DNA from 4 places in the Erwinia rhapontici genome. Region 4 is predicted to be linked to each of the others. Evidence: predicted binding sites of a transcription regulator. Region 4 holds the regulator's gene; each other region holds the start of a gene.

Region 1 (7,935 bases), 2.3 Mb from region 4:
CGCCAGCTCCCCCAGTTCGTCTTTAGGCTGGTGAACGGTGCTGAGGGGCGGCGTCATATAGCGCGCCAGTTCGATATCATCGTAACCCACCACGGCCATATCCTGCGGGATACGCATTTCCGCCAGATAGAGCGCGTGATACACGCCAACAGCCATCGCATCATTACAGGTAAAGACAGCCTGAGGTGGAGGATCGAGGGCCAAAAGCGTATTCATGGCATTGAATCCGCCCTGGAATTCAAAATCGCTACTGACAATGTAGTCAGGCGGTATCGCTAACGCGGCGCTATCCATTGCCTGCTTATATCCTTCAAGACGCAGACGCGCAGGTGTTTTGTCCTGTGGCCCGGCAATACAGGCAATCCGTGTATAACCACGCGAAATGAGATGTCGCGTCGCCATCTCCCCACCCAGCAGGGAGTTATCCTGGATAATGTCGCTGCCGCCTTCAAACGGCGCCCAATCCATCATGACTGAAGGGATCGTGGGATAACGATGAAGTAATTCAGCGGAAGGCAGGTGACTTTCGGTACACATAATCAGTAAGCCATCAACACGCTTTTGCAGCAGTGTTTCAAGGCTTCGATTCATACGGTCTTCATCGCCTTCGGTATTGCACAATACCAAGCTATAACCACGCTCATAGCAGCTACGCTCAACACCCCGTACCACCTCGGAATAGAACGGGTTACTGCTGGCCGTCAGTAACATGCCAATAGTACGGGTCTGATTGAGCTTCAGACTACGCGCCAGCGCAGAGGGTGCGTAATTCAGCTGGCTTACCGCCGAGGTCACTTTTTCACGAACCGCTTCGCTCACGAAGCGGTTGTTATTGATAACGTGAGACACGGTGGAGGTTGAGACGCCCGCCAGGCGGGCGACATCTTTCATGGTCGCCACATCTACCCCTGCTGTTGCAAGAAGCTGTCAATCTCATCACGCCAGGGAACGGAAGGTTGTGCACCACGGCGGGTCACGGCAATCGCTGCGGCTGCATGGGCAAAGCGTACGGCTTCAGCCATCGGACGCTGCTCAATCAGTGCCGTGATCAGCGCACCATTAAAGGTGTCGCCCGCGGCAATAGTATCCACCGCTTCCACACGGAAACCAGGAATACGCTGACCATTCCCCTGCTCACTTAACCACACGCCCCGGCTGCCGAGGGTAATCAATACTGTACGGATACCTTTTTGATGCAGCACTGCCGCTGCTCGTGCAGCGTCTTCATCGCTGTTGACCGCCACACCCGTGAGGATCTGCGCTTCGGTTTCATTCGGGGTAATCATATCCACCAGCGACAATAGCTCGTCAGAGAGTTCTGTCGCCGGGGCCGGATTCAAAATCACCTGCGTCTGATGCTGATGCGCGATCTTCGCAGCCGCCAGCACGCTTTCCAGCGGTGACTCCAGCTGCATCAACAGTGCTGCGGCATCCGCAATCACCTGCTGGTGCTGCTCAACGCGCTCGGGCGTCAGGGCAGCGTTGGCGCCGGCGTGAATGCCGATCGTATTCTCACCTTCACCGTTAACAAATATCAGTGCCACACCCGTCGAGTCGCCGGCAACGGCTTCCACCGGGCTGACATCAATACGGTCATCAACCAGTTGCTGGCGGATACGTTCGCCAATGTCGTCTTCACCCACGCAGGCGATAAAGGCAATGTCTGCGCCACTGCGCCCGGCGGCAACGGCCTGGTTTGCACCTTTCCCACCGAATGCGACCTGATACTGCTTCCCGATCACCGTTTCACCCGGACGCGGGAAATGCGCCAGATTCAGAATGTGATCTGCATTAATGCTGCCGAGGACAGCCAGTTTGCCAGTTTTCATCATAAGGGGATTGTCCAGATAAGTGCGCCACCCGAAGGTGGCGCGTGCCATGCTTTTCTTTGATTTATTGGGTAACCAGCTTCAGGTCAACCGGATTGATAGCCTGTACTTTCTGGCCTTTCAGCACTTTATCAGCCGTCTGAACGCCGATAACGCCGATTTGCTCCGGTAACTGAGCCACGGTCGCAGCCAGTTTGCCACCTTCAACCGCTTTGATACCATCTGGGGTGCCGTCGAAGCCCACCACTACGACATCAGATTTGCCTGCCGTTTGCAATGCACGCAGGGCACCCAGTGCCATTTCGTCGTTCTGAGCAAACACCGCCTGCACGTCCGGGTGAGCGGTCAGCAGGTTCTGCATCACGTTCAGGCCTTTGGTACGGTCGAAGTCAGCCGGCTGGCTGGCGAGAATATTGAATTTGTGTGCATCGGCAGCCTGCTTGAAGCCTTCACCACGCTCACGCGCAGCAGACGTTCCGGCAATGCCCTGCAGCTCAATGATTTTTGCATTGTCGCCGACTTTTTTGGCGATGAAGTTACCGGCCATTTTGCCGCCGAAACGGTTATCAGACGCCACGTGGCTGACCACGGTACCCTGAGAGGCTACACGGTCCAGGGTGATCACCGGAATGTTCGCCTGGTTTGCCATTTTCACGGCGTTACCCACCGCATCAGAATCGGTCGGGTTAATCAGCACCAGCTTGGTGCCACGAACGGTCAGATCCTGCACGTTAGCCAGTTCTTTCGCCGGGTTGTTCTGAGAATCCAGCACCACCAGGTTATAACCCAGTTTATCCGCTTCTTTCTGCGCGCCATCTTTCAGCGATACGAAGAACGGGTTATTCAGGGTAGAAACCACCAGCGCAATGGTGTCCTTTGCCAGCGCGTTAGCGCTCAGCGTGGCGCCTAACAGTACAGCCAGTGCAGTCAGTTTATTCATCTTCATTTTCATATCCTGTAAAGGTAAAGAGTGTTATTTACTGCTTTTGTTGTCTACCAGCACCGCCAGCAAAATCACCACAGCTTTGACGATCATTTGGTAGTAAGAAGAAACACCGAGCAAGTTCAGCCCGTTATTCAGGAAGCCTAAGATCAGCGCACCTATCAGCGTGCCCATAATCCGGCCTTTACCGCCTGCGAGGCTGGTTCCACCCAGCACCACAGCTGCAATCGCATCCAGCTCATAGCCCGTACCGGCCGTCGGCTGCGCCGAAGAGAGGCGTGCCACTTCAATGGTGCCCGCCAGCGCAGCCAACATGCCGCACAGTGCATAAACGATAATTTTGACGCGGTTAACACTGATGCCGGACAGACGCGTTGCCGCTTCGTTACCGCCCAGCGCATAAATGTAACGGCCAAGGCGCGTGTGATGCAGCATGTACCAGGCGGCGAGGAACACCACACCCATTAACCAGACCGGTGTCGGGATACCCAGAGGACGACCGATACCAAACCAGCCAAACAGGTCTGCATTGTCGTTAAAGCCGGTATTCACCGGGCTGCCGTTGGTGTACACCATCGTCACACCACGCAGCAGCAGCATCATGACCAGTGTGGCAATAAACGCCTGCACTTTACCTTTCGCGACAATTGAGCCGGTAATCGCACCAATAAAGGCACCCAGTGCCAGCGATGCCGCCACCGCCACCAGAGCATTCACTTCCAGCCCGACAATCGAGGCAGCGACTGCCCCGGTCAGCGCCAGCAGTGACCCCACGGAAAGATCGATACCGGAGGTGAGGATCACCAGCGTCATACCCACCGCCATAATGGCGTTGACCGACGTCTGTTGCAGAATGTTAAACAGGTTAGCCACGGTGAAGAAATTCGGGCTCAGACTGGAAACGATGGCAATCAGCACCACCAGCGCAATCAGCGATTTCTGCTCAAGCAGCCATGCCTTACTGATCAGGCGGCGTGAAGGAATTGTTTGCGTACTCATAGTTATGCCAGCTCCGCGCTGTAATGTTTACCAACTGCCGCCGCCATCAAAATTTCCTGCGAGGCTTGTTCAATCGGGAAGTCACCGCTCAGGCGACCTTCGTGCATCACCAGCACGCGGTCACTCATGCCCAGAACTTCCGGCATTTCGGAGGAGACGAGAATGATGCTCAACCCTTCCTGTTTAAACTGATTAATCAGCTGATAAATCTCTTTTTTCGCGCCAACATCGACGCCACGCGTTGGCTCATCCAGGATCAGCACTTTTGGCCGCGTCATCAGCCCGCGCGCAATGGCCACCTTTTGCTGGTTCCCCCCGGAGAGCAAACCAATCGGCTGATTCATTGATGGCGTTTTAACGTTAAACAGCTTGATAAAATCACCGACCGCCTGCTGCTCTTCCGCATGTTTCAGGCGGCCCGCGCCATAGCTAAAATAGTTGAGGGCGGTCAGTGACATGTTCTCTTTCACCGACATACCCAGCACCAGACCATCACGCTTACGATCTTCAGAAATATAGACGATACCGTTGGCCAGCCCCTCTTCCGGGGAACGCGCGAAGACGGTTTTTCCGTCCAGCGTTACGCTACCACTGCTGCGTGACAAGGCGCCATACAGCACTTTCATCAGTTCGGTACGCCCCGCGCCCATCAGCCCGGACACACCCAAAATTTCGCCTTTACGCAGCGTAAAGCTGACATCCTCAACGCCGGAACCACTCAGATTCTCCACCTTCAGGCGAACCTCACCCGGTGCTTTATCCAGGCGTGGATACTGCTCTTCCAGCTTGCGGCCGACCATCATTTCAATCAGCGACTCTTCCGTCAGCTGAGCCACTTCACGTTCTGCAATAAACTGCCCGTCACGGAAGATGGTGACATCGTCGCAGATCTCAAAAATTTCTTTCATTCGGTGGGAGATATAAACAATGCCGCAGCCCTGCGCTTTCAGCTCGTTGATCACCCGGAACAGCGAAGCGGTCTCGGTATCCGTCAGCGCGTCCGTCGGTTCGTCCATGACGATCACTTTTGACTCGAAGCTCAGGACCTTGGCAATTTCCACCATCTGCTGGTCACCGATCGACAGATCACCCACCAGCTTATGGCTGCTGAAGCGCAGATTCAGGCGCTTCAGTAAGGCATCCGCCTCGGCATACATCTTTTTCCACTGGATGCGGCCAAAACGGTTAACAAATTCGCGACCCAAAAAGATGTTTTCCGCAATGCTCAACTGGGGGATCAGGTTCAGTTCCTGATGGATAATACCGATCCCAGCTTCCTGCGACTCTTTCGGCCCGTTAAAGGTGGTTTCCTGACCGAGCCATTCAAACGTGCCCGCATCACGGGCGTAGATCCCGGTAAGCACCTTCATCATGGTCGACTTACCCGCACCGTTCTCGCCCACCAGCGCCATCACGCGGCCAGGATAAACAGAGAGGGCGGCTCCCGACAGCGCCTTGACGCCCGGGAAGGCTTTATCAATGCCTTTTAATTGCAGTAAAGGTTGCATAACAGCCTCTAAAAGGTCACGCCAGCGATCAGGATGACATTCGCATACGGAGAACACTCTCCGCTGCGAATGACGGCCTGACTACGCTGAGTTTGGTGTTTGAACTGTTCGTGACTGACATAACTGATACTGATTGAATTACCCTGGTGTTGTTGCAGTAAGTCGAGCAGGGCGATCAATTCACTATGAAGCTGCGGATTATGCTGCTTAATTTCTTCCGCAATGATGGCACTCTCGACCTGCATCTCGCTGGTGACCGCCTGGGTAACCTGTAAAAATGTCGGAATTCCATGCGTCAACGCCAGATCAATACGCTGCGGACCTTGTGGGACCGGCAGGCCGGCATCGCCAATCACGATGCTGTCAGTATGACCGAGACGTGAAATCACGGACGAGATATCAGAATTCAGTAAGGTGCCTTTTTTCATTATTCACTCCAGAGCGAAACGTTTCGCTGAGGGCAGTGTAAGAAATGGTCAGGGGAAAACAATCATCAAATGTTGAAAATGTGATCGCCATCGAAACGTTTCGCTGACGCAGAGAGAGGATTTGTTTTAAGGAAAAAAATAGCCCTTTTATGTTACCGGTAAAGGGCCATGACTGAATGTAATGAATATCTGGAAGGTATAGCAGCTCACAAAATCTGGCTGAGATGAAGCTGTCCCATCAGCAGAGGGTTGTCTGCATAGTCCACCGGAATAGCCACTACCGCCGGGCCCTGCACATCCATCGCTTTACGCAACGTCGGTTCCAGCATTTCTGCACTTTCCACAGCAAACCCCGCGGCACCAAACGACTCGGCGTAAGCTTTAAAATCGATCGGACCGAATTTCACCCCGGAAACCCGCTGATATTTCTTCTCTTCCTGCATCGCCACCATGTTGTAGCACTCATCCACCCAGATGATATGCAGCAAATTAGCGCCCAGCCGTACTGCCGTTTCCAGCTCCATACTCGATTGCAGGAACCCGCCATCCCCGGAGACCGACACCACTTTGCGCGACGGGTCCACCAGCCAGGCACCAATCGCCCAGGGCAGGGCAACGCCCATGGTTTGCTGACCGTTGGAGATCATGATCTGACGGGCGCGGAAGCTGTAAAGATAACGCGCGATCCAGATATGAAAGCTGCCCATATCCACCGTCAGGGTGACGTCACTGTTGATAATGTCCTGCATAGCACGCACGATGCGCAAAGGATGCAGGGCAAACTGATTCAGCTGATGGCCGCGCAGCGCCAGCAGTTCACGCTGTTGCTGGCGGTCGCTGAGGATCGCCGCCGCCTGTGGGCTAAGCGTTAACGGGCCGTGGATACGTGCCGTCAGTTTATCCAGCGTGGCAGCAATATCACCGACCAGCTCGGCATCAGGCTGATAACAGTTGTCGGTATCGGCGGGCAACACATCGATATGCACCAGGGTGGCTTTGCCACTGTTCCACATCGCAGGTTCATACTCTACCGGGCTGTAGCCAATGGTGATAATCAGGTCGGCTTCTCGCAGTAACCGATCGCCCGCCTGATTATTAAAGAGCCCGACACGCCCGGCAAAGCGGGAAAAATGCTCCTGCCGCACTGCACCTGCCGCCTGGTAGGTACTGGTGACCGGAATATGGCTACGCTCCAGCAGCTGATGCAGCGCATCGCTGTTGGCGGGCTGGCTGGCCATCAGGCCCAGCAGCAGCACCGGGTTTTTCGCCTGTGCGATTTGGCGGGCAACGGCGTCAATCGCCACATCCGGTGCTGCTCCCAGCAGCAGCTGGCCGCTGGTATTCAGCAGATGTCCGCGTGCGGGCTCATTAATAATGTCCTGCGGCAGGCTGACAAAAGCGCCGCCGGGGCGCCCCTGCTCCGCACTGCGAAACGCATTCGATAACACTTCGGCAATGGCATCTGAGGAACCGACTTCTACCGCATATTTACTCACAGGGCGGAACATCGCGACGGTATCCATGCTTTGATGCACCTGTTTGGCGCTATCCGCGCGTTTTACCGCCCCCCCCAGTGCCACTACCGGATCGCCCTCGGTGGTCGCCGTTGCCATACCGGTGATCAAATTGGAACAGCCAGGCCCGGAGGTGACCAATGCAACGCCGGCTTTGCCGGTCAGCCGACCCACGGCCGCTGCCATAAATGCGGCGTTGGCTTCATGACGTACGGCAATCGTCTGGATGGAGGTGTCCAGCAGCGAATCAAAGACTTTATCGATTTTGGCACCGGGAATGCCGAAGACCTGCTTCACCCCCTGTGCTTCCAGTTGAGCCACGACCAGATCGGCACCGTGTGCCCACTGTTGAACCTCAGTGACGTTTTTCATCTTTTGTTCTCTCTCTTTTTCAGCTTTCAACAGAACGAATGGCGGAATCCAGGTTTTCCGGGCTGAGATCCGCCCGCAGGAAGTCGCTGTCGCCAGGCAGGTCAATCACCAGCTTGCTGATCTCACCAAAGGTCAGCGTGCCGTGATCAAGCTGATAGTCCAGAAGATGACCGCCACCCTGGCGATCGTCAGTAATGAAATGTTCGTGATAGCCCGCGACGTTGATGCCCTGCATATACTGCGGCGTGCGAAAACCGATCAACACGCCATTGCGCTGCTCAAAATGAAAGGTGGGCTGCTTGCCGAGCACCTCTGGCATCGATTTATACGGGCGGTGCTGAC
Region 2 (7,935 bases), 2.3 Mb from region 4:
GGGGGTCGCGGCGCACTGGGCTTATAAAGAACAGGGCGAAAGCAGCACTACCGCGCAAATCCGCGCACAGCGTTGGTTGCAGAGCCTGCTGGAACTGCAACAAAGTGCCGGTAGCTCCTTTGAATTTATCGAGAGCGTGAAATCCGATCTGTTCCCGGATGAGATTTACGTTTTCACCCCAGAAGGGCGTATTGTCGAATTGCCGGCGGGTGCCACACCGGTTGACTTTGCCTACGCCGTTCACACCGACATTGGCCATGCCTGCGTCGGTGCACGCGTAGACCGCCAGCCTTACCCCCTGTCGCAGTCGCTGACCAGCGGCCAGACCGTGGAAATCATTACTGCACCAGGCGCCCGTCCGAACGCCGCCTGGCTGAACTTTGTCGTCAGCTCCAAAGCGCGCGCCAAAATCCGTCAGTTGCTGAAAAACCTTAAGCGTGATGACTCCGTCAGCCTCGGCCGTCGTCTGCTTAATCATGCGCTGGGTGGCAGCCGTAAACTGGCAGAGATCCCTGAAGCTAACGTCCAGCATGAGCTGGAGCGCATGAAGATGGCGTCACTTGACGACCTGCTGGCTGAAATCGGTCTGGGTAACGCAATGAGTGTGGTCGTGGCGAAAAACCTGCAACAGAGCGACCAAAATGCTCCGGCCACCAGCACATCAACAACCAGCGGTACGCGTAGCAAGCTGCCGATCAAAGGGGCTGACGGTGTTTTGATCACGTTTGCCAAGTGCTGCCGTCCGATCCCCGGCGACCCGATTGTTGCTCACGTCAGTCCAGGCAAAGGTTTGGTCGTGCACCATGAATCCTGCCGTAATATCCGTGGCTATCAGAAAGAGCCCGAAAAATACATGGCGGTCGAGTGGGACAAGGTCACCGAGCAGGAGTTTGTGGCTGAAATTAAAGTGGATATGTTTAACCACCAGGGCGCACTGGCCAATCTGACTGCGGCGATCAATACCGCCGCTTCCAATATTCAGAGCCTGAACACCGAAGAGAAAGATGGTCGTGTGTACAGCGCCTTTATCCGTCTGACGGCGCGCGATCGTGTTCATCTGGCGAATATCATGCGTAAAATTCGCGTGATGCCGGATGTGATCAAGGTGCACCGCAACCGCAATTAAGGGAATGACGGAGCAAACCTCCGTCTTTTCCTGCTCCCCGATCGCCGGTCTGACGGATTGACTTATTTTTAGGGAGTCTACTTCGCATGAATGCTCAACGTTATGCCCGCATCCGCGCAATGCTTGCCGCCCGTCAGCACGATCTGACAGTGTGTATGGAGCAGGTGCATAAACCTCATAACGTTTCGGCGGTAATCCGTACTGCTGATGCCGTTGGCGTACATGAAGTCCACGCGGTGTGGCCGGGTAGCCGTATGCGCACCATGGTCTCTTCCGCTGCGGGGAGCAACAGCTGGGTGCAGGTTAAAACCCACCGCACCATCGCAGACGCCGTCACCCATCTGAAAGACCAGAACATGCAGATTCTGGCAACCAACCTTTCCGATAAAGCCGTCGATTTTCGTGAAATCGACTATACCCGCCCGACCTGCATTCTGATGGGTCAGGAAAAAACAGGCATCACTCAGGAAGCACTCGATCTCGCCGATCAGGACATCATCATTCCGATGATTGGGATGGTGCAGTCACTGAATGTGTCCGTTGCCTCTGCATTGATCCTCTATGAAGCCCAGCGCCAGCGGCAAAACGCCGGGATGTATCTGCGCGCAGAGAGCACGCTGGAATTCAGTGAACAGCAGCGGCTGCTGTTTGAAGGTGGCTATCCTGTGCTGGCCCGCGTGGCAAAGCATAAAGGGCTGCCCTATCCGGAAATCAACGATCGGGGTGAGGTCGTTGCCGACCCGGAATGGTGGGCTACCATGCAGTCCCGGGCGCGTAAATAATGCAGGGCCGCCTGCTGGATGCAGTGCCGCTTAACACGCTATCAGGCGTGGGTGCCAGCCAGACGGCGAAACTGGCCAAACTGGGCCTGCTGACCGTGCAGGACTTGCTATTACACCTGCCAATGCGCTATGAAGATCGCACCCAACTGTATGCGATTAACGACCTGCTGCCGGGGATTTATGCCACGGTCGAAGGTGAAGTCCTGCATAGCGATATCTCATTTGGCCGCCGTCGAATGCTGACCTGCCAGATCAGCGATGGCAGCGGTGTGCTTACCCTGCGCTTTTTTAACTTCAATGCAGGAATGAAAAACAGTCTCGCGACCGGGCGGCGCGTCACCGCTTACGGTGAGATCAAACGGGGTCAACGCGGCGCCGAAATCATCCATCCCGAATATAAGGTGCAGGGCGATCAGAGTATCACTGAGCTTCAGGAAACGCTGACACCGGTTTACTCCACCACCGAAGGTATACGGCAGGCAACGCTACGTAACCTGACCGATCAGGCATTAACTCTGCTGGACACCTGTGCGATTGCTGAGCTGCTGCCGCCAGAACTGAGCCGGGGGTTAATCAGCCTGCCCAATGCGTTACGTACCCTGCACCGTCCGCCGCCCGATATGGCGCTGACCGATCTCGACAGCGGTACCCATCCGGCCCAGCGACGTTTGATTATGGAAGAACTGCTGGCGCATAACCTCAGCATGCTGGCGGTGCGTGCCGGAGCGCAGCGTTATCATGCGCTGCCGATGGAAGCCCGCCACAATCTGAGTGAAAAACTGCTGGCGGCGCTGCCTTTCAAACCCACCAATGCACAGGCACGCGTGGTACGCGAGATCGAAACTGACCTTGCCCACGATTATCCAATGATGCGCCTGGTACAGGGCGATGTTGGCTCAGGTAAAACGCTGGTCGCCGCACTGGCTGCGTTGAATGTGATTGCTTACGGCAAGCAGGTGGCGCTGATGGCACCGACCGAGCTATTAGCTGAACAGCACGCGAATAATTTCCGTCAGTGGTTTGCGCCACTGGGGCTGGAAGTGGGTTGGCTGGCAGGAAAGCAGAAAGGAAAGGCGCGCATCGCACAACAGGAAGCCATTGCCAGCGGTCAGGTGTCAATGGTTGTCGGTACCCACGCCATCTTCCAGGAACAGGTACAGTTTAACGGCCTTGCGCTGGTGATTATCGATGAACAACATCGCTTTGGCGTCCACCAGCGTCTGGCGCTGTGGGAAAAAGGTGAGGAGCAGGGCTTCCATCCGCATCAGTTGATTATGACAGCCACCCCCATCCCCCGAACGCTGGCGATGACCGCCTATGCCGATCTGGATACCTCTACCATTGACGAACTGCCGCCAGGCAGAACGCCGGTGACAACGGTCGCCATCCCGGACACGCGCCGTGCCGATATCATTGCGCGGGTGAAAGGCGCCTGCGGCAGCGAAGGTCGCCAGGCCTACTGGGTCTGTACGCTGATTGAAGAATCTGAGTTGCTGGAAGCGCAGGCGGCCGAGGCCACCTGGGAAGAACTGAAGCTGGCCTTACCTGAGCTGAACATCGGGCTGGTGCATGGCCGTATGAAGTCACAGGAAAAACAGGCCGTCATGCTGGCGTTTAAACAGGGTGAGATCCACCTGCTGATTGCGACTACCGTGATTGAGGTTGGGGTGGACGTTCCCAATGCCAGCCTGATGATTATTGAAAATCCTGAACGCCTGGGTCTTGCACAGCTTCACCAGTTACGCGGGCGCGTAGGCCGTGGTGCTGTCGCCTCTCATTGTGTACTGCTGTACAAAGCCCCATTAAGCAAAACCGCTCAAAAGCGCTTACAGGTGTTACGCGACAGCAACGATGGGTTTGTCATTGCCCAGTGCGATCTCGAAATTCGCGGCCCCGGTGAGCTCCTCGGGACGCGTCAAACCGGTAACGCCGAGTTTAAAGTGGCCGACCTGCTGCGTGACCAGGCGATGATCCCCGAGGTACAGCGCGTGGCACGCCATATTCACCAGCACTATCCGGAGCAGGCGGTCGCCCTGATTGAACGCTGGCTACCGGAAACCGAACGCTATACCAACGCCTGATCATGAATGTTTTCGATTCCTGTTCGCTGCGTTGGCAAACGATTGCTTTTACGCAAAAGAAGATTAAAATCGCCACTTTATTGCCCCGGGAAGCCTGAAGATGTCCGTTGAAACCCAAGATGCTGCCGCCGACCGTAGCCCTGTTGCTACCGGCAAAAGCGAACTGATTTACCGCCTTGAAGATCGTCCGCCGTTACCGCAAACCCTGTTTGCAGCCTGTCAGCATCTGCTGGCGATGTTTGTTGCCGTGATTACGCCGGCACTGCTGATTTGCCAGGCACTAGGCCTGCCTGCACAAGATACGCAGCATATTATCAGTATGTCCCTCTTTGCTTCCGGCGTGGCATCCATCCTGCAAATAAAAACCTGGGGACCGGTGGGTTCCGGTCTGTTGTCGATTCAGGGCACCAGCTTCAACTTTGTTACACCACTGATTATGGGTGGTCTGGCATTGAAAAACGGCGGCACTGACGTCCCAACGATGATGGCCGCCCTGTTCGGCACGCTGATGCTAGCCTCCTGCACCGAGATGGCACTGTCACGCGTACTGCATCTGGCGCGTCGTGTTATTACTCCGCTGGTTTCCGGTATTGTCGTGATGATTATCGGCCTGTCGTTGATCCAGGTCGGTCTGACCTCCATCGGTGGGGGGTTTGCCGCGATGAACGATCACACCTTTGGCGCACCGAAAAATCTGCTGCTGGCAGGTGCTGTGCTGGCGGTGATTATTCTGCTGAATCGCCAGCGTAACGCTTATCTGCGCGTCGCATCACTGGTGATTGCGATGGCAGTCGGTTATCTGCTGGCCTGGGCGATGGGCATGCTGCCGGAAAACACGACCCCGGCAAATACCGCGCTGATCGCCATTCCTACTCCGTTTTATTATGGGTTGGGCATCGACTGGAACTTGCTGATCCCACTGATGCTGGTATTTATGGTGACTTCGCTGGAAACCATCGGTGATATCACCGCCACTTCTGATGTCTCCGAACAACCGGTCAGCGGCCCGCTGTATATGAAGCGTCTGAAAGGCGGCGTGTTGGCCAACGGCCTTAACTCGTTTGTTTCGGCATTGTTTAATACATTCCCCAATTCGTGCTTCGGGCAGAATAACGGCGTGATCCAGTTAACTGGCGTGGCCAGCCGCTATGTCGGCTTTGTCGTGTCGTTAATGCTGATCGTACTCGGTCTGTTCCCGGCGGTCAGTGGCTTTGTGCAGCATATTCCTGAGCCCGTCCTCGGCGGTGCCACCATCGTGATGTTCGGGACCATTGCCGCTTCAGGCGTGCGCATTGTGTCACGCGAGCCGCTGAACCGCCGTGCAATTATGATTATCGCGCTGTCGTTAGCTGTCGGTCTGGGCGTTTCTCAGCAGCCGCTGATTTTACAATTTGCCCCTGACTGGCTGAAAACGCTGCTCTCTTCCGGTATTGCCGCAGGCGGTATCACTGCCATCATTCTGAATCTGGTTTTCCCGCAGGAAAAATAAACCTTTCTCTGTCCCGGCTTCGGGCGGTTTAATTCCGCCCGAAGCCGGGACAGGTTGAGATACGGCGATAAATCAGGCATAACAATCCATTACCAGAATTCATAGGGATGGATGTGATGAAGTTCTTCGGCAAAGTATTACTCACCCTGCTGCTCCTGCTGCTGCTGGTGATAGTCACCGTCTATGTGTTGCTGCAAACCCAGTGGGGCGCAGGCTGGATTGGCCGTCAGGTCAGTGCCGACAGTGACTATCAGCTATCGCTCAGTAAGATGGAGCATGACTTTTCCGATCCCAGCCATCTGCTGTTAAACAATGTCTCCTTCGGCCGTAAAGGCCAGCCCGCAACACTGGTGGCTAAACGCGTCAATCTCGGGCTTGGGCTTATCCAGTTCAGTAACCCACTCCATTTCGCCAGCATTCGTCTTGAGCAGGGAACACTCAACCTCAGCGAAAAGAGCGCGCCGCTTTCATTACAAGCTGACCGCCTGCAACTGAGCCAGATGGCGTTAAACCGTAACCAGGGTGAATGGCCGTTACAGGCACAACGGGTTGACGGCGGTGTGATGCCGTGGAAACCGGAAGCCGGTAAGGTGCTCGGCAACGAGGCCAGCTTCCAGATGAGTGCAGGTTCGCTAACGTTGCAGGGCATTCCCGCCGCCAACGTGTTGATTCAGGGCAGTCTGAAAGGACAACAGCTTATCTTCAGTAATCTTGGCGCCGATGTGGCACTGGGATCCGTCACCGCCAGCGCGCAGCGCGATGTGAAAGGCGTCTGGCAGGTATCCAATCTACGTCTGAACAGCATCCGTCTTCAGAGTAATAAAAACCTTAGCGATTTCATGCAGCCCCTGCGCGCACTGCCGGCGGTGCATTTTGACCGTGTTGACGTGACCGATGCGCGCCTTGAAGGGCAAGACTGGGCTGTCACCGATCTCGACCTGACCCTAAAAGATCTGAGCGTCAGTCACGGCGACTGGGAAAGTGATAACGGCTCACTGTCGATGAATGCCAGCAGTTTTGTGAATGGCAGCATGCAGTTGAACGATCCGATTGCCAATATGGACTTCACCGCGCAGGGCGTGGCGCTCACGCAGTTCAGCTCTCGCTGGGTCAACGGCCTGGTGCGGGCGCAGGGAAACTGGACGCGCAGCGACAAAAAACTGACGCTGGATGAGCTGGTCATCGCCGGGCTGGAATATACCCTGCCGCTGAACTGGCGTGATCACTGGATGCAACCTCTGCCCTCCTGGCTTGCGAGCGTTGAGGTGACCAAATTCAGCGCTAACCGCAACCTGATTATCGATATCAATCCGGACTTCCCGTTCCAGATGACGTCACTGGACGGTACGGGCAACCATCTGCTGATGGCTCGTCAACATCAGTGGGGAATCTGGTCAGGCGATCTGAGCGTCAATGCCGCCGAAGCCACGTTTAACCGTGTCGACCTGCGCCATCCCTCGCTGGCGCTCAACGCCGGGGATAATAGCATCAACGTGACGGAGATGAGTGCTTTCAGCCATGAAGGTATGCTGGAGGGCCTGGCCACGGTCAGCCAGCAACCGCAACGTACGCTATCGTTGACCCTGAGTGGCCGTCAGATGCCCGTGAATGTGTTACATGACTGGGGCTGGCCACAGGTGCCACTGCAGGGTAACGGCAATCTCCAGCTGAAATTACAGGGCAGTCTGTCGGCGGCACAATCACTGAAATCGTCTGCTAATGGTGCGCTGACAGTGACGGCAGACGAGAAATCGGTGCAACAGACCATGCAGGCAGGCCAGGTCGCTGGCGCGCAGTAATTCTCGTTCGGGGCAATATCTGCCCCGTCCGGGCTTCGCAACCTCACGCGGGTAAGGTATAGTCCGCTTTTTTACGGGGGAACTATGCTGACTAACTCATCCATTCGTCTTAACAAATACATTGGCGAGAGCGGTATCTGTTCTCGCCGCGATGCCGATCGTTACATCGAACAGGGAAATGTTTTTATTAACGGCAAGCGTGCCTCGGTGGGCGATCAGGTCTTTGCCGGCGATGTGGTGAAAGTGAACGGTCAGCTTATTGAACCGCGTAACGAAGACGATCTGGTGCTGATTGCACTGAACAAGCCTGTCGGTATCGTTAGCACTACGGAAGATGGAGAGCGCGACAACATCGTTGATTTCGTTAACCACAGCAAGCGCGTCTTCCCTATTGGCCGCCTGGACAAAGACTCTCAGGGATTGATCTTACTGACCAACCACGGCGATCTGGTCAATAAGATCCTCCGGGCCGGTAACGACCACGAAAAAGAGTACATCGTGACCGTCAACAAACCGGTTACCGAAGAGTTTATTCGCGGTCTGGGCGCAGGCGTGCCGATGCTCGGTACGGTCACCAAAAAATGTAAAGTGAAGAAAGAAGCTCCGTTTGTCTTTCGCATCACACTGGTACAGGGACTAAACCGTCAGATTCGCCGTA
Region 3 (7,935 bases), 2.2 Mb from region 4:
CAGGCGTTATTGCTGACTTACCCGGATTCACTGGGTTCAGACAAGCCTTTCCAACTGTTGGAAACCACGCCTGGATTCCTGTATCAGGCCCAGAGCGGTCTGACTGGTCGTAACGGCCCGGATAATCCGGCCAATGGCGCACGTCCTCTGTATACCGCAGGCCAGGATCACTTCGAGCTGGCTGATGGCCAGAGCGAGCTGCGTATTCCGTTGACCTTTACCGCGGAAAACGGCGCAACCTTCACCAAGACCTTCGTTCTGAAACGTGGTGAATACGCGATTAATGTCGATTATCAGATCAACAACGCCTCACAGCAGCCGCTGGAAGTGTCAATGTTCGGTCAGCTGAAGCAGTCTATTGACCTGCCGAAGCATCGCGATACCGGCAGCAGCAACTTTGCTCTGCACACTTTCCGTGGCGCGGCTTACTCCAGCAGTGAGACAAACTATGAAAAGTACAAATTCGATAAAATCAGCGATAACGAAAACCTGAGCACCACGACCACCAATGGCTGGGTGGCAATGATGCAGCAGTACTTCGCCACCGCATGGGTTCCACAGACGGCGGGTAACAACACGCTGTACACCAGCAATCTGGGTAACGGAATCGCGGCGATTGGCTACAAATCTGCACCGGTCACCGTCGCACCAGGTTCTCAGCAGCAGCTGGCAGCCACCCTGTGGGTGGGCCCGGAAATTCAGGACAAGATGGCAGCTGTGGCTCCCCACCTTGATCTGACCGTGGATTACGGCTGGTTGTGGTTTATCTCTCAGCCGCTGTTCAAACTGCTGAAATTCCTGCACACCTTTATCGGTAACTGGGGCTTCTCCATTATCGTAATCACCTTCATCGTGCGTGGCATCATGTACCCGCTGACCAAAGCGCAGTACACCTCGATGGCAAAAATGCGCATGTTGCAGCCTAAGATTCAGGCGATGCGTGAGCGTTTAGGTGATGACAAGCAGCGTATGAGCCAGGAAATGATGGCGTTGTACAAAGCGGAAAAAGTGAACCCGCTGGGCGGCTGTCTGCCTCTGGTTATCCAGATGCCTATCTTCCTGGCCCTTTACTACATGCTGATGGGCTCGGTAGAACTGCGTCATGCGCCGTTCGCCCTGTGGATCCATGACCTGGCAGCACAGGACCCGTACTACATTCTGCCGATCCTGATGGGTATCACGATGTTCTTCATTCAGAAGATGTCGCCAACCACCGTGACCGATCCGATGCAGCAGAAGATCATGACCTTTATGCCCGTGATCTTCACCGTGTTCTTCTTGTGGTTCCCGTCAGGTCTGGTGCTGTACTACATCGTCAGTAACCTGGTGACCATTCTCCAGCAGCAGCTGATTTATCGCGGCCTGGAAAAACGTGGCCTGCACAGCCGCGACAAGAAAAAAGCGTAATCTGTTAATGCTGCGGGCTGACCGAAAAAGAAGGTCAGTTCCTGCACGTAGGGGGCAACCATTTTTTCCGGTCGCCCCGTGCGAACAACACGCACAATGCTTACACTAAGGCGGTCATTATGACCGCCTTTTTATTTCCAAAAGAGAATTCAACATGAGCCATAGCGATACTATCGTCGCGCAGGCGACCGCGCCAGGACGCGGCGGCGTCGGCATTCTGCGTATTTCTGGCAGCAAGGCCGCAGACGTTGCGCAGTTACTGCTGGGTAAACTGCCTAAACCGCGTTACGCCGACTATCTGCCGTTCCGTGACGCCGACGGTAGCACTCTCGATCAGGGCATCGCGCTGTGGTTCCCCGGCCCGAACTCATTTACCGGTGAAGATGTACTGGAACTTCAGGGCCACGGCGGTCCGGTGATCCTTGATCTGTTGCTGAAGCGTATTGTGGCACTGCCCGGGCTGCGAATTGCCAATCCAGGAGAGTTCTCAGAACGCGCCTTCCTCAATGACAAACTGGATCTGGCACAGGCTGAAGCGATTGCCGACCTGATTGATGCCAGCTCAGAGCAGGCAGCACGTTCCGCCGTTAACTCATTACAGGGCGTTTTTTCTGCCCGTGTAAACCATCTTGTGGAAGCACTTACTCACCTGCGGATCTATGTAGAAGCGGCCATCGACTTCCCGGATGAGGAGATCGACTTTCTCTCCGACGGTAAAATTGAAGCGCAGTTGCATCAGGTGATTGCCGATCTGGACGACGTACGTGCCGAAGCACGCCAGGGCAGCCTGCTGCGTGAAGGAATGAAAGTAGTGATCGCCGGGCGTCCAAATGCCGGAAAATCCAGCCTGCTGAATGCACTGGCCGGACGCGAAGCAGCGATTGTGACCGATATCGCGGGCACCACCCGCGATGTGCTGCGCGAACATATCCATATTGATGGCATGCCACTGCATATCATTGATACCGCAGGATTACGCGAAGCCAGCGATGAAGTTGAGCGCATAGGCATCGAACGCGCATGGAATGAGATCGAACAGGCCGATCGTGTGCTGTTTATGGTCGATGGCACCACCACGGGTGCGACCGGCCCGGCCGAAATATGGCCGGACTTTATCGCCCGACTGCCACAAACGTTACCGATTACCGTGGTGCGCAACAAAGCCGATATGACAGGTGAAGTGCTGGGCATCGAAGAAGTAAATGGTCACTCACTTATTCGTCTTTCGGCCCGCACCGGCGATGGCATTGATGTTCTGCGCGACCACCTGAAACACAGCATGGGCTTCTCTGGCAGTATGGAAGGTGGCTTCCTGGCTCGCCGACGCCACCTGCTCGCACTGGAGTTAGCAGCCACTCACTTACAGCAGGGCAAAGACCAACTGCTGGGTGCCTGGGCCGGTGAATTACTGGCAGAAGAGCTTCGCCTTGCCCAGCAGGCGCTGAGTGAAATTACCGGAGAATTCAGTTCGGATGATCTGCTGGGGCGTATTTTCTCCAGTTTTTGCATCGGGAAGTAAACACCCGGTGTGATCGCTCTATTCCACCAGCAATCTGGCTATAAACAGTGACAATAGTCCGAAAATACCCTTGGGAATGGAATCCCAGGTGAAATTTGATAAGAAAATTCTTACAATAGCAGAGATGATTACCCGACCATTTTCACGGAGCGACAGATGGCAAGTCATTTTGCACGTTGGGCACTCGCCCAAACCAGACCCCAGGTTCACCGACTCCCGCAGCAGATGGTAGAGCAGGCCAGCAGATTTTCCGAGAAACGTCGTACCCGCTTTCTGGCTGCCCGAAGCCTGCTCGCAGAACTGATGCTGCGCGTGTATGGCATCCCCCTTCTGCCCGAATTGATCACCACTGCCAGCGGACGCCCCTGCTTTGCTGACCCGGACCTCCCTGATTTTAGTCTGGCCTACGCCGGTAACATGGTCGGTGTGATGTTAGCTGAGGAACGGGGCCGCGCCGGACTGGATATGGAAATTGTCCGCGCACATAGCCGTCAGACGACGGAGCACCATTTTGAATGTCTGTCGTCGGGAGAGAAAGCGTGGATCAATGCACAGAATGATGCCATTGAGGCGTCTACGCAGCTGTGGACGCTACGCCAAAGCATTCTAAAACTCACTGGCGAAGCGGATGAAGGAAGTGATTCACTACGCTTGCACCCGGCATCAGGACGACTGCGCTGCGTCACCTGGCCAGATATTCAGGCGCTGTGTGATGTTGAGCCATTGCTGGTGTGGTCCTGTGCGTTATCGCCAGGCACTGACCGACTGCATTTGTGGGAATATAACGGGGAAGATGGCTGGGAATCACTGCGGGATTTTAACGTTTATGCACACAATCTTGGGCCACGCACGCTGCGTCTGACCAGTCTGCCGGCGGAAAAACCGCTCTACCACTCCTGAGAGTCAAACGGGTGGCGTTACCACCACCCGTTAGTCTGATTAATGCGCGTCGATAAACGCGATTTTCAGAACGAACAGTAACGCCACGACCACGACGCACGGGCTGATTTCACGCCAGCGCCCCGTGCCCAGCTTCATCACGCAGTAAGAGATAAAGCCCAGTGCGATACCTTCAGTGATCGAGAAACTGAATGGCATCATCGCCGCTGTCACAAACGCCGGAACCGCTTCGGTCAGGTCATCCCACTTCACGCGCGCCAGGCTTGAGGTCATCAGCACGCCCACGTAGATCAGCGCACCGGCTGCGGCATAAGCGGGGACCATACCCGCCAGCGGTGACAGGAACATCACCAGCAGGAACAGCACGCCCGTCACAACGGCCATCAGGCCGGTGCGACCGCCCACGGACACGCCGGATGAGCTTTCGATATACGCAGTCACCGAAGAGGTACCGATAAATGAGCCGGCAACGGAACTGATGCTGTCCACATACAGCGCCTGCTTCATACGCGGGAACTTACCCGTCTCATCAGTCAGACCGGCTTTATCCGTAACACCAATCAATGTCCCGGAAGAGTCAAACAGGTTGACCAGCATAAAGGAGAAGATGATCCCGGCCATGCCAACGTTCAGTGAATCTTTCAGGTTAACCTGCCCCAGAACGGAGGTCACCGCAGGAGGCGCTGAGAAGATACCGGTATATTTCACATCACCAATCGCCAGACCAATCAGCGTGGTCACCACGATCGACACCAGCACCGCCGCATGGATATTGCGCGATGCAAGGATGGCGATAATAAAGAAGCCCAACGCACCCAGCAGTACGCTGTGCGAGGTCAGGTTACCGACTGTTACCAGTGTTGCTTCGTTGGCCACGATAATACCGGCATTTTTCAGCCCCATCATCGCAATAAACAGACCAATACCGGCAGTGATCCCGACGCGCAGACTCAGTGGAATATTGGCAATCATCCAGTAACGCACACGGAAGATCGTCAGCAACAGCAGGCCAACAGCCCCCCAGAAAATAGCGCCCATTCCGATCTGCCAGGATATCCCCATCGCACCCACCACCACGAAGGCGAAGAAGGCGTTCAGCCCCATCGCGGGGGCCAGTGCCACAGGCAGGTTCGCGACCAGCCCCATCAGAATACTGCCTCCGGCAGCTATCAGACAGGTGGTAACGAAGACCGCCTGCGTGTCCATGCCGGCCACGCCGAGGATCTGAGGGTTAACAAAAACGATATACACCATCGTCAAAAAGGTGGTGAAACCAGCAATCACCTCGGTACGAACGGTGGTGCCATGCTCCTGCAATTTAAAAATCCGTTGTAACAGACCGGGATTCGTCATTATGTGTTTCCAGAACGGAGAAAAGTTGTCGGCCGTTATCCTACCCCAAAATTCTGATTTTGGGATGCCGATCACCCGGTTTTTTCGCAACCGATTGCGCTGTTTTACCCGTCTTATCACAACCGTTAACAGTAATTGACATAATTCACCCCGCTTCGCGCTACTATCGGGTATCCACCCACTGGACAGAAGGAATCAGGATGACCGTGGAATGCATTTTTTTCGATTGTGATGGAACGCTGGTCGACAGCGAAATGCTCTGTACTCAGGCGTACGTCAACACGTTCGCGCAGTTTGGTGTCACGCTGTCGCTGCAGGAGATGTTCGAAAAGTACAAAGGAGTGAAACTGTACGACATCATCGCGGATGTCTGCCAGCAGCACCCGCTGACGACCCCGGTTGAAGTCCTGGAACCGGCTTATCGTCAGGAAGTGGCTCGCCTGTTTGACCTGGAGCTTAAACCGATTCACGGTGCAAAGGCGTTGCTGGAAAAAGTGAGTGTTCCGGCCTGTGTCGTCTCTAACGGGACCGTCCCCAAAATGCAGCATTCGCTCGGCCTGACCGGCATGCTCTCCTTCTTTGGGGACCACTTATACAGCGGCTATGACATTGAGCACTGGAAACCCGACCCGGAATTGATGTACTACGCTGCCAAACAGATGGGCGTTGCGATTGAGCGCTGCATTCTGATCGATGATTCTGAGGCGGGGGCAAAAGCGGGCATCGCCGCCGGGATCCCGGTATTCTATTACTGCGTCGATGCGCATAATCCGGTAATCAACCATCCACTGGTGACGGTGTTTGATGATATGGCACAGCTGCCAGATTTATGGCTGGCGCGTGGCTGGCAGTTAACGCGCTAAATGGTGCAGGCCGGAAACAATCCGGCCTGTTGCCAAAGGGCGGTATAGAAAGAATTAAATACCGTCTCCCTCATTGATATGCCAGCGTAATGAATTTGACAACAGTGAAGCATGTTTAATAACTTTACCTTCATCAACCAGCTGTAAAAGAATATTTCGCATCATATAGATACTCTCGCCGCAATTATCCGCTAACTCTCTGGTTTTAGGCCATAGCGTGGGATCGGATAAATGCGTTCCCATTTTTGGCCGGGACGCAATTTCCTGACAGATTAGCGCCAGCATACGGAATGCCTCTTGCTTCTTGAGCTGAACCGCAGTTTTATTTCTTCTCATAGTTAATATATTAATGATAGCGTTAATCACCCGCCATGCATTACTCCTTGTCGCTATATTAATTATTTTCACGGCGAGGAGGGATCGTATTCGTACATAGTTATTATCGCTGCCAGTACCGATCCCACCCTGGTGACCAGTTGATATTTCTAACGCGGACGACATCAGAATCAAAATGGATAATAAAGAGAGGGTATATCGTCTCAACACTAAGAAAAAAACACAAACCACTTACTGATTTCGAGACTATCGTTTTTTTTAAGTGCTGTAAACAACATAAGATCACAAAGAAAAAACAATACCACTATATGCCAATCAGGTTACCCATCCGATACATTCACCCTTTTATTAAAGTGTAATTTCCAATAAATAAGCACTTTAAGAATATTAATATTCTTAAAAAGAATAAACAGAAAAGGATTAATGGGAAATATCAGGCTAATATTATCCCGCGCTGAAGGATCAGCGCAGGATGCCGATCAGTTAGCCAATCGCGCCCAGAACATCATCGTTACCCTGCTTTTTCGGCAGCAGGAATATTGTGGCGACAATATCCAGCAGATAGATGAGTGCCAGCATAGTGATAGCGGCGGTAAACGACCACTGACTGACCAGCAGCCCAATCACCAGCGGACCAAATCCACCCACACCACGCCCCAGGTTAAACAAGACATTCTGCGCCGTGGCACGCACTTTTACCGGATAAGTGTCAGAAATCAGCGCGCCGTAACCGCCAATCATGCCATTCACAAACATCCCCATCAGTGCCCCGGTAAACAGCATGGTCGTCGGATCGCGCAGCTGAGCGTAAACCACCACCATCACCACTGCGCCGAACTGATACAGCAGGAAAATTTTCCAGCGGGAGAAGCGATCGGCCAGCAGACCAAATAACCAGATACCGAAGGTCATCCCGACGACCGTGACCGCCGTCCACAACCCGGATTTCGTCAGCGAAAAACCAAAGTTAGATGAGAGATAACTCGGCATCCAGATCATCAGACCGTAATAACCAAAGTTCTGTACAGAACAGAGGATAAAGATGCCGATGCTGGCTTTGGTGGTAGCCGCATCCACGAACAACAGCTTAATGCGCGCCGTGAACGACAACCCCTGATTCACATCCACATGCTGGGTAAACGCTTCCGGCTCCCCCATGCCACGACGAATGGCAAACGAGGCCAGGGCGGGCAGCAGGCCAACGAGGAACATGCCGCGCCAGCCGATCACATTCAGCAGCAACGGCGTGATAAATGCCGCCAGCAGTACGCCGAGCTGCCACCCCATGCCCACCCACGCTGAAGCACGGTTACGCTTGTTGGCAGGCCAGGCTTCGGCGATCAACGCCATACCAATACCGAACTCACCGCCCAGGCCCATACCCGCAAGGGTGCGATACGCCAGTAAATCCCAATATCCCTGTGCCACTGCGCACAGCCCGGTAAAGACTGAAAACATCAGGATGGTAAAGGTCAGTACACGAATACGCCCGAGACGATCGCTGATATGGCCGAAAACAATGCCTCCCAGCACGGCACCAATCAGTGTCCAGGTGAC
Region 4 (7,935 bases):
ATGATTCCCGCCAGCGCGTGCTCGACTATTATCATCAGTCACTCTCTTACTGTGAAGAAAGCAGTTTTGCGGGATGCCTGTCGGTGAAATTATCCGCCGAAGTCTGCGATCTGTCTGAAGCTATGCGCAGTGCGTTACATGCGGGATCAACCGCGTTGATGGATACCCTGAAGGCATCACTGGAAAGAGCACAACAACAGCAAACACTGCATGCTGACGTGAACAGTGCAGCCTGTGCACAAACCCTGTACACGCTGTGGCTGGGCGCCAGTCTGCAAAGTAAAATCTGCCGTGATAATGCACCGTTACTCAATGCATGGCAGGAAATGACGCGCATATTGCGTATAGCTTAAAAAAAACAACCCACACTAGTCGACCGGTCTACCAGGAGTAAGTTATGAAACTGAACACGCTGTTTACCCCGTTGAAAACCGGTGCCATCACCGTGCCTAACCGCATTTTTATGGCACCGCTGACGCGCCTGCGTAGCATTGAGCCCGGCGATATCCCTACCCCACTGATGGGTGAATATTATCGCCAGCGCGCAACTGCCGGGTTGATTATTACTGAAGCGACACAGATCAGCTTCCAGGCGAAAGGTTATGCCGGTGCACCGGGATTACATTCATCAGAGCAGATGAGTGCCTGGAAAGCGATTAACGCCGGGATTCATCAGGATGGCGGCCACAGCGCCGTGCAGCTCTGGCACACCGGGCGTATTTCTCATGCCAGCCTGCAACCTGAAGGTAAGGATCCCGTTTCTGCTTCTGCTATTAATGCCGAAACCCGCACATCCCTGCGTGATGCGGAGGGGAAACCGGTACGCGAGGCCACTTCCACACCGCGCGCATTAGCCACGGCAGAAGTTGCAGGCATCGTTGGTGACTTCCGTCAGGCCGTAATTAATGCACGTGAGGCCGATTTTGATCTGGTTGAACTGCATGCCGCTCATGGCTACCTGATTCACCAGTTCCTTTCTCCGGCATCCAACCAGCGTGACGACCAGTACGGTGGCAGTATCGAAAATCGTACCCGCTTTGCGCTGGAAGTCGTGGATGCCGCCATTGCAGGCTGGAGTGCCGATCGCATCGGTATCCGTATTTCTCCGCTGGGGCCTTTCAACGGTCTGGATAACGGCGAAGATCAGGAAGAAGCCGCCCTGTACTTTATTGCTGAGCTGGCAAAACGCCAACTGGCCTACCTGCACATCTCTGAACCTGACTGGGCCGGTGGCAAGCCTTACACCCGTGAATTCCGTCAGGCCATCCGTGCTGTTTATCCTGGCGTCATTGTCGGCGCGGGCGGTTACACGGCAGAAAAAGCCGAAGCCCTTATCGGGCAAGGCCTGATTGATGCTGTTGCGTTTGGCCGCAGCTATATTGCCAACCCGGACCTGGTCGCGCGTCTGCAAAACGATGCTCCGCTGAACGAACCTAAGCCAGAAACTTTTTATGGCGGCGGTGCCGAAGGCTATACAGACTATCCGTTCCTCGGTTAATTTCCACAAGGGTTCGCACCCGATGGCATAATCGTTATACTGGTTTTTTTACGTCATCCATCGATGACGCCGATAAAAGAGGATGTTATGCGTTTACTTCACACCATGCTGCGCGTTGGCGATCTGCAACGCTCTGTTGATTTTTATACTAAAGTGCTGGGCATGCGCCTGCTGCGCACCAGTGAAAATACCGAATATAAATACACCCTCGCGTTTGTCGGCTACACCGAAGAGAGCGAAGGTGCTGTCATTGAGCTGACCTACAACTGGGGCGTGGATAAATACGACCTGGGCAATGCTTACGGACATATCGCACTGGGCGTGGATGATGTGGCCGCGACCTGCGATCGTATCCGCAACGATGGCGGGAACGTGACCCGTGAAGCCGGTCCGGTAAAAGGTGGCACCACCGTGATCGCGTTTGTTGAAGACCCGGATGGCTATAAAATTGAGCTGATCGAGAACAAACAAGCGGGTAATGGCCTCGGCCACTAAGTATTTCGGGTGCCTTTTAGGCACCCGCTTCCCCTCCCTGCTGCATCCCCCGACAAAATTTGCCATAATGCGCGCTGCCTTTTTTTCTCCTGTGAGATGCCGATGTCTGAATCGAATGAACTGAATACCCTTAGCAGCCGTTTTCGCGGTTTTTATCCAGTCGTTATTGATGTTGAAACCGCCGGTTTTGATGCCAAAACTAACGCATTACTGGAAATCGCAGCGGTGACGCTAAAGATGAATGACGATGGCTGGCTGGAGAAAGATGAGACGATCCATTTCCACGTAGAGCCTTTTGTCGGTTCAGTTCTGCAACCTGAAGCGCTGGCATTTAACGGTATCGACCCGGAGAATCCGCTGCGCGGTGCGGTCAGTGAACATGAAGCGTTGCATGCCATTTTCAAACTGGTGCGCAAGGGAATTAAGGAGAGCGGCTGTAGCCGGGCGATTATGGTGGCGCACAACGCCACATTCGATCTGAACTTCATGAATGCGGCTGCCGAACGCGCCAGCCTGAAGCGTAATCCTTTCCACCCATTCGTCACCTTTGACACCGCGGCACTCAGCGGGCTTGTACTGGGGCAAACCGTTCTGGCGAAGGCCTGTACCGCAGCTGGAATGCCTTTTGATAACGCCCAGGCACACTCCGCACTGTACGATACCCTGCAAACGGCCGATCTGTTCTGCGAACTGGTCAACCGCTGGAAACGTCTGGGAGGCTGGCCACTGCCGGTTGATGCAGAAAGTGACGACAGCGAAGAATAAAGCAACGTGCTGTAAACTCGAAAAAAAACCGGACCTCTCAGGGCCCGGTTTTTTTTATGCTGCCAATAAGCCTGCGTTACTCTGCGGCGTCAGACGGATATTTCTGCGCAGTTTCTTTAATCAACTGCTGCAGCTCGCCGCGCTGATACATCTCGATGATGATATCGCAGCCACCCACCAGCTCACCGTCTACCCACAGCTGTGGGAACGTTGGCCAGTTGGCATATTTTGGCATTTCTGCACGGATGTCCGGGTTCAGCAGAATATCAACGTACGCGAAGCGCTCGCCACAAGCAGATAACGCCTGAACAGCCTGAGCAGAGAAACCGCAGCTTGGCAGTTTAGGGGACCCTTTCATGTACAACAGAATAGGGTTTTCAGAGATCTGACGTTGAATTTTTTCAACAGTACTCATAAATATCTTCCTCAATACGATACATCGTGTGTAGGCTGGGCGCAGCCTGCTTATTGTAGCGATTCTGCCCTGGCGATGAAAATGACATTTTCACATGCGAGAGAGGTAAAAATGTGACTAATAGACAAAACAGGGAAACAAAATAACATTTTCTTATCATCACTGCTGCACCTGTTATGACTAACACTGGTTTTATTGCTGGGTTAACCACCTGATTGTGCTCAATATTACATCATTTTCTTGATCTGTATTATTGAAACAAAAAAGACCTTACCCTTTGTTAAGAAGTTAGATTAGAATTGGCCTAACCTTCTGCATACCGCAGAAATCTCTTTTTTTACCGCGTTGCTGCTTTTTTGTAGCGCACAAACTGTTAATGGGAACGATGCGTTTACTCATCACGCTCTTCATACTGGCTTTCACTCAGCTGTTCTTCAACATGGCGCACGCATCGCCACATGCCCCTATTAATGCAAAACAGCAAAAAGCCGAAAGCAATACTGCACGTGTAGATGACCGCCGTAAGCGCCGCCCGGTAAAAGCCACTTCGACCAAAAAAGTCAAAGAACCTGTCAGTAAGAAAGCCAAAGAAACCGCTAAAAAAGAACCCTCTAAATCAGCACGGCTTCTGCTGGCAAAAAAACTGAAAGAGAAAGAAAAGAAAAAAACCAGCGTGGCCCCGGTGCGTAATGCGAAGGTGGAGAAGAAAACACTGAGTAAAAAACTCGCGGCCAGCAAAAAAGCAGATAAAAAACATTATGGTCGTCAACGCGCAGGCAGCAAAGCCACTGACGATGATAACGATGCTCTGAACGCCCCGCTCAAACTCAGCAAAGCGCATCGCGCTCGCTACCAGAAAGCACGTGAGACGGCGATGAACAAGCTGATGGGCCAGCTCGGTAAACCTTATCAATGGGGCGGCACCTCTCCGAAAACCGGTTTCGACTGCAGTGGTCTGGTGTGGTATGCCTATAAAGACCTGGTGAAGTTCAAGATCCCACGCACGGCTAATGAAATGTACCATCTGCGTGATGCGGCTTCGATTAAGCGCGATCAGTTAGAGAAAGGTGATCTGGTCTTCTTCCGTATTAACGGACGTGGCACAGCAGATCATGTTGGCGTCTATCTGGGTGGAGGGAAATTTATTCAGTCTCCACGGACAGGTAAAGATATTCAGGTCAGTGCGTTGAGCGAAGATTACTGGCAGGAACATTACATCGGTGCGCGCCGTATGATGACGCCTAAAACGATTCGATAATGCGTGTGGGTTCGGGAAGAGTTTCCTCCTCCCGTGCAAGAATTAATGCATTACCGCCGTAAAACTAAACGCAATAATCATCAGCAGTGAACCCACAACGGTCAGCGCCGTCATTTTCATATCAGTGTTCATTCTCTCTCCTCAATAACCTTGTTATTAGTAAGCCAACAGATTTTCCCACAGTTACCCGTAAAAATCTCGTTTTCTGTGCGCAGCCTTGTTAGAATTCTTTATTCCGTTGCGCAACACCGTTGGCAACGTGTAAAAGTCAGCACTGCATGTCACTCTACGGACGATTTTACCCCTTCCCGACCCTTTGAGACAGCACCCAAAATAATTCTGGTCGGGAAGGAATGGCTGTACCCAGGCAAACGTTTAACCAATTAGTTATCAAGATGTTACGATAACACCAGGAGTACGATTTTCATGGCAACAATTAAGGATGTGGCAAAGCGCGCCGGTGTTTCAACCACCACTGTGTCTCACGTGATTAACAAAACGCGCTTTGTAGCCGAAGAGACGCGCGAAGCGGTATGGGTTGCAATCAAAGAATTGCATTATTCCCCCAGCGCCGTAGCCCGCAGTCTGAAGGTCAACCACACCAAAACCATTGGCCTTCTGGCAACATCCAGTGAAGCGCCCTATTTTGCAGAGATCATTGAAGCAATAGAAAACCGCTGCTTTGCCAAAGGCTATACGCTGATTTTGGGCAATGCGCACAACGACCTGCAAAAGCAACAGGCCTATCTGTCAATGATGGCGCAAAAACGCGTCGATGGGCTGCTGGTGATGTGTTCAGAATATCCTGACACGTTGATTTCTATGCTGGAAGATAACCGTAATATTCCGATGGTCGTCATGGATTGGGGCGAATCACGCGGTGATTTCACTGATACCGTGCTTGATAATGCTTTTGAGGGTGGTTACCTGGCGGGGCGCTACCTGATCGAACGCGGGCACCGCGATATCGGCGCGATCCCAGGCCAGCTTGAGCGTAATACAGGCGGTGGCCGCCATGCCGGATTCCTGAAGGCACTGGCAGAAGCGGGCATCACTTTGCGCGATGAATGGCTGGTGCAGGGCGATTTTGAACCTGAATCTGGCTATCGCGCCATGCAGCAAATTTTGTCGCAGAAGCAGCGCCCAACGGCCATTTTCTGTGGCGGTGATATTATGGCCATGGGCGCGATTTGCGCAGCAGATGAAATGGGGCTACGCGTACCGCAGGATATTTCAGTGATCGGTTATGATAACGTGCGCAACGCCCGCTACTTTACGCCCGCACTGACCACCGTCCACCAGCCAAAAGAGCGTCTGGGCGAAACCGCTTTTGATATGTTGCTGGACCGTATTACCAGCAAGCGCGAAGATCCGCAAACCATTGAAGTTCACCCTTCACTGATCGAGCGTCGTTCCGTTGCCGATGGTCCTTTCCGCGACTACCGCCGTTAATCACTCACCTGCCACTGGCCAGGATGTTCGCTTAACCACTCTGCATTCAGGGTTTCTGTGCTCCCCAGATAGTCCAGTAACCAACTTAGCGCCGGTGAGGCGCTTTGTTCCGACCAGCTGAGATAACAGGGACTGTCGGGAAACGGGGACGTCAGCGTCACTTCTCCTAACACGCCTTGTTGCAGCCAGGGCTGGGCAAAATGACCGGGTACCATCCCAACACACAGCCCGGCTCGCAGGCAGTCAAACGCACTTTCCCAGTCAGGCACCACCAGCCGTCGTTGATTATCTAATGTCCACGTGGTGCGTTTCGGCAAGGCACGTGAGGTATCTTCCAGCACCAGCGATGGCCACTCACGGATTAACGTCTCGCTTAACGGTCCCTCATGGCTCAGCAGAGGATGTGACGTTTTCACCACGCAGCGCCAGTTAAGACTTCCCATATCACGAAAAGCAAAACGTCCTCGTACCGGGATCGCCTGAGTCGCACCGATCGCAACATCGACGCGACCGTCAGCCAGCGCATCCCACACACCGTTGAACACTTCCGGCATGATATGCAGTTCCATATCCGGAAAATGCCGGTAGAAATCCACGACCAGCTGCCGGGTGCGTGCCGGGCGCACAATTCTGTCGACCGCGATATTGATTTGTCCCCGCCAGCCGTTAGCCACCTGTTGACAGCGTGTGCGAGTGGCGAGCATTTTTTTGATAACAGCACGACCTTCTTCAATGAAAACCCGTCCGGCGTCCGTCAACTCCACATCACGATGACGACGCTCAAACAGACTCACGGCCAGCCAGGCTTCCAGCTGGCGCACGGTATAACTTACTGCGGAGGGGACGCGATGCAATTCCGCCGCAGCAGCGGTAAAGCTGCCCGTCCTCGCCACCGCATCTACCACTTCAAGAGAATGTTCAGACCACATGATTTGCCTTCAATATTTTTCATCGCAACCCACGAATATTAGCGTTTCACAGACGGGTCAGCACGCGATTACACTGCACGCGTAAAAAAATTGTCTAATAAGAGTTAAAAACCATGCGTTCCAAAGGATTTATGATTTACCTTGCGCTGCTCAGCATGCTGGGCTTTCTTGCTACCGATATGTACCTACCCGCGTTTGGCGTGATGCAACATGACTTGCAGACGGAAGCCGGTGCCATTAGCGCCAGTTTAAGTATCTTCCTCGCCGGGTTTGCCTGCGCACAGCTAGTCTGGGGCCCGCTGTCAGACCGCATCGGCCGAAAACCTGTATTGATGATGGGGTTGAGTTTGTTCGCCGTTGGTTGTGCGGCAATGCTGTGGGTAGAGTCGGCTTTCTGGTTGCTGATCGTTCGCTTTGTTCAGGCCGTGGGGGTGTGTGCTGCGGCGGTGAGCTGGCAGGCCCTGGTGGTCGATCGCTACAGTGGTCCGCGGGCCAACCGTGTCTTTGCCACCATTATGCCTCTGGTGGCCCTCTCGCCTGCGCTGGCTCCCCTGTTGGGTGCCTGGCTACTGCAACACTTTTCATGGCGTTCGATTTTCGTTGTCTTGCTACTGCTCAGCCTCGCACTACTGATCCCTACATTGCGCTTGCCGTCACGCCCGGTGGACGATCACGGCGTCGTTAAGCCTCGCACTCCTGGCTTCCTCACATTGCTGAAGTCTCCTATTTACAGTGGCAACGTGGCGATTTATGCCGCGTGCTCTGCCAGCTTCTTTGCCTGGCTCACCGGGTCCCCTTTCATTCTGGGTAACCTTGGTTTGTCCCCTGCAGATATTGGCCTCAGCTATGTTCCGCAAACTGTGGCATTTCTTGTGGGCGGGTTTAGCTGCCGCGCCCTGTTGAACCACTTTGCCGGGCGCCAATTGTTGCCATGGCTGCTGGCCTTCTACAGCGTCAGCATTCTCGCGATCTATTTTGTTTCACTGCAGCCGCAGCCTTCCTTGTTTGCATTGCTACTGCCGTTTTGTGGAATGGCGATGGCAAACGGTGCGATTTACCCGATTGTGGTGTCCAGTGCGTTACTGCCCTTCCCCCAGGCGACCGGTAAAGCCGCCGCCTTGCA

Evidence for each region. Region 4 encodes PurR, which represses purine synthesis genes. Its sites were predicted from a motif close to CANGCAAACGTTTGCNTG; they were not measured.
Region 1: rbsD (D-ribose pyranase) is a predicted target of PurR. The motif match lies at 5,719-5,736, and genes of this name have one in related genera.
Region 2: LJN55_RS23005 (nucleobase:cation symporter-2 family protein) is a predicted target of PurR. The motif match lies at 4,021-4,038, and genes of this name have one in related genera.
Region 3: LJN55_RS23345 (NCS2 family permease) is a predicted target of PurR. The motif match lies at 5,263-5,280, and genes of this name have one in related genera.

The regions. Positions count from the first base shown of each region.
Region 1 covers NZ_CP085627.1:5,003,286-5,011,220, forward strand. The annotation lists gene rbsR (ribose operon transcriptional repressor RbsR) at 1-900, opposite strand, end outside; gene rbsK (ribokinase) at 903-1,832, opposite strand; gene rbsB (ribose ABC transporter substrate-binding protein RbsB) at 1,894-2,775, opposite strand; gene rbsC (ribose ABC transporter permease) at 2,803-3,771, opposite strand; gene rbsA (ribose ABC transporter ATP-binding protein RbsA) at 3,774-5,279, opposite strand; gene rbsD (D-ribose pyranase) at 5,288-5,707, opposite strand; gene alsS (acetolactate synthase AlsS) at 5,914-7,593, opposite strand; gene budA (acetolactate decarboxylase) at 7,613-7,935, opposite strand, start outside.
Region 2 covers NZ_CP085627.1:4,968,536-4,976,470, forward strand. The annotation lists gene spoT (bifunctional GTP diphosphokinase/guanosine-3',5'-bis pyrophosphate 3'-pyrophosphohydrolase) at 1-1,126, shown strand, start outside; gene trmH (tRNA (guanosine(18)-2'-O)-methyltransferase TrmH) at 1,213-1,908, shown strand; gene recG (ATP-dependent DNA helicase RecG) at 1,908-3,989, shown strand; gene LJN55_RS23005 (nucleobase:cation symporter-2 family protein) at 4,090-5,478, shown strand; gene LJN55_RS23010 (AsmA family protein) at 5,595-7,277, shown strand; gene rluF (23S rRNA pseudouridine(2604) synthase RluF) at 7,362-7,935, shown strand, end outside.
Region 3 covers NZ_CP085627.1:5,047,492-5,055,426, reverse strand. The annotation lists gene yidC (membrane protein insertase YidC) at 1-1,407, shown strand, start outside; gene mnmE (tRNA uridine-5-carboxymethylaminomethyl(34) synthesis GTPase MnmE) at 1,562-2,926, shown strand; gene LJN55_RS23350 (4'-phosphopantetheinyl transferase family protein) at 3,083-3,826, shown strand; gene LJN55_RS23345 (NCS2 family permease) at 3,866-5,179, opposite strand; gene yieH (6-phosphogluconate phosphatase) at 5,380-6,042, shown strand; gene LJN55_RS23335 (hypothetical protein) at 6,097-6,408, opposite strand; gene LJN55_RS23330 (MFS transporter) at 6,862-7,935, opposite strand, start outside.
Region 4 covers NZ_CP085627.1:2,239,431-2,247,365, reverse strand. The annotation lists gene LJN55_RS10595 (TetR/AcrR family transcriptional regulator) at 1-353, shown strand, start outside; gene nemA (alkene reductase) at 398-1,498, shown strand; gene gloA (lactoylglutathione lyase) at 1,586-1,993, shown strand; gene rnt (ribonuclease T) at 2,090-2,758, shown strand; gene LJN55_RS10575 (Grx4 family monothiol glutaredoxin) at 2,835-3,173, opposite strand; gene LJN55_RS10570 (C40 family peptidase) at 3,559-4,431, shown strand; gene cydH (cytochrome bd-I oxidase subunit CydH) at 4,474-4,563, opposite strand; gene purR (HTH-type transcriptional repressor PurR) at 4,858-5,883, shown strand; gene punR (DNA-binding transcriptional activator PunR) at 5,880-6,812, opposite strand; gene punC (purine nucleoside transporter PunC) at 6,926-7,935, shown strand, end outside.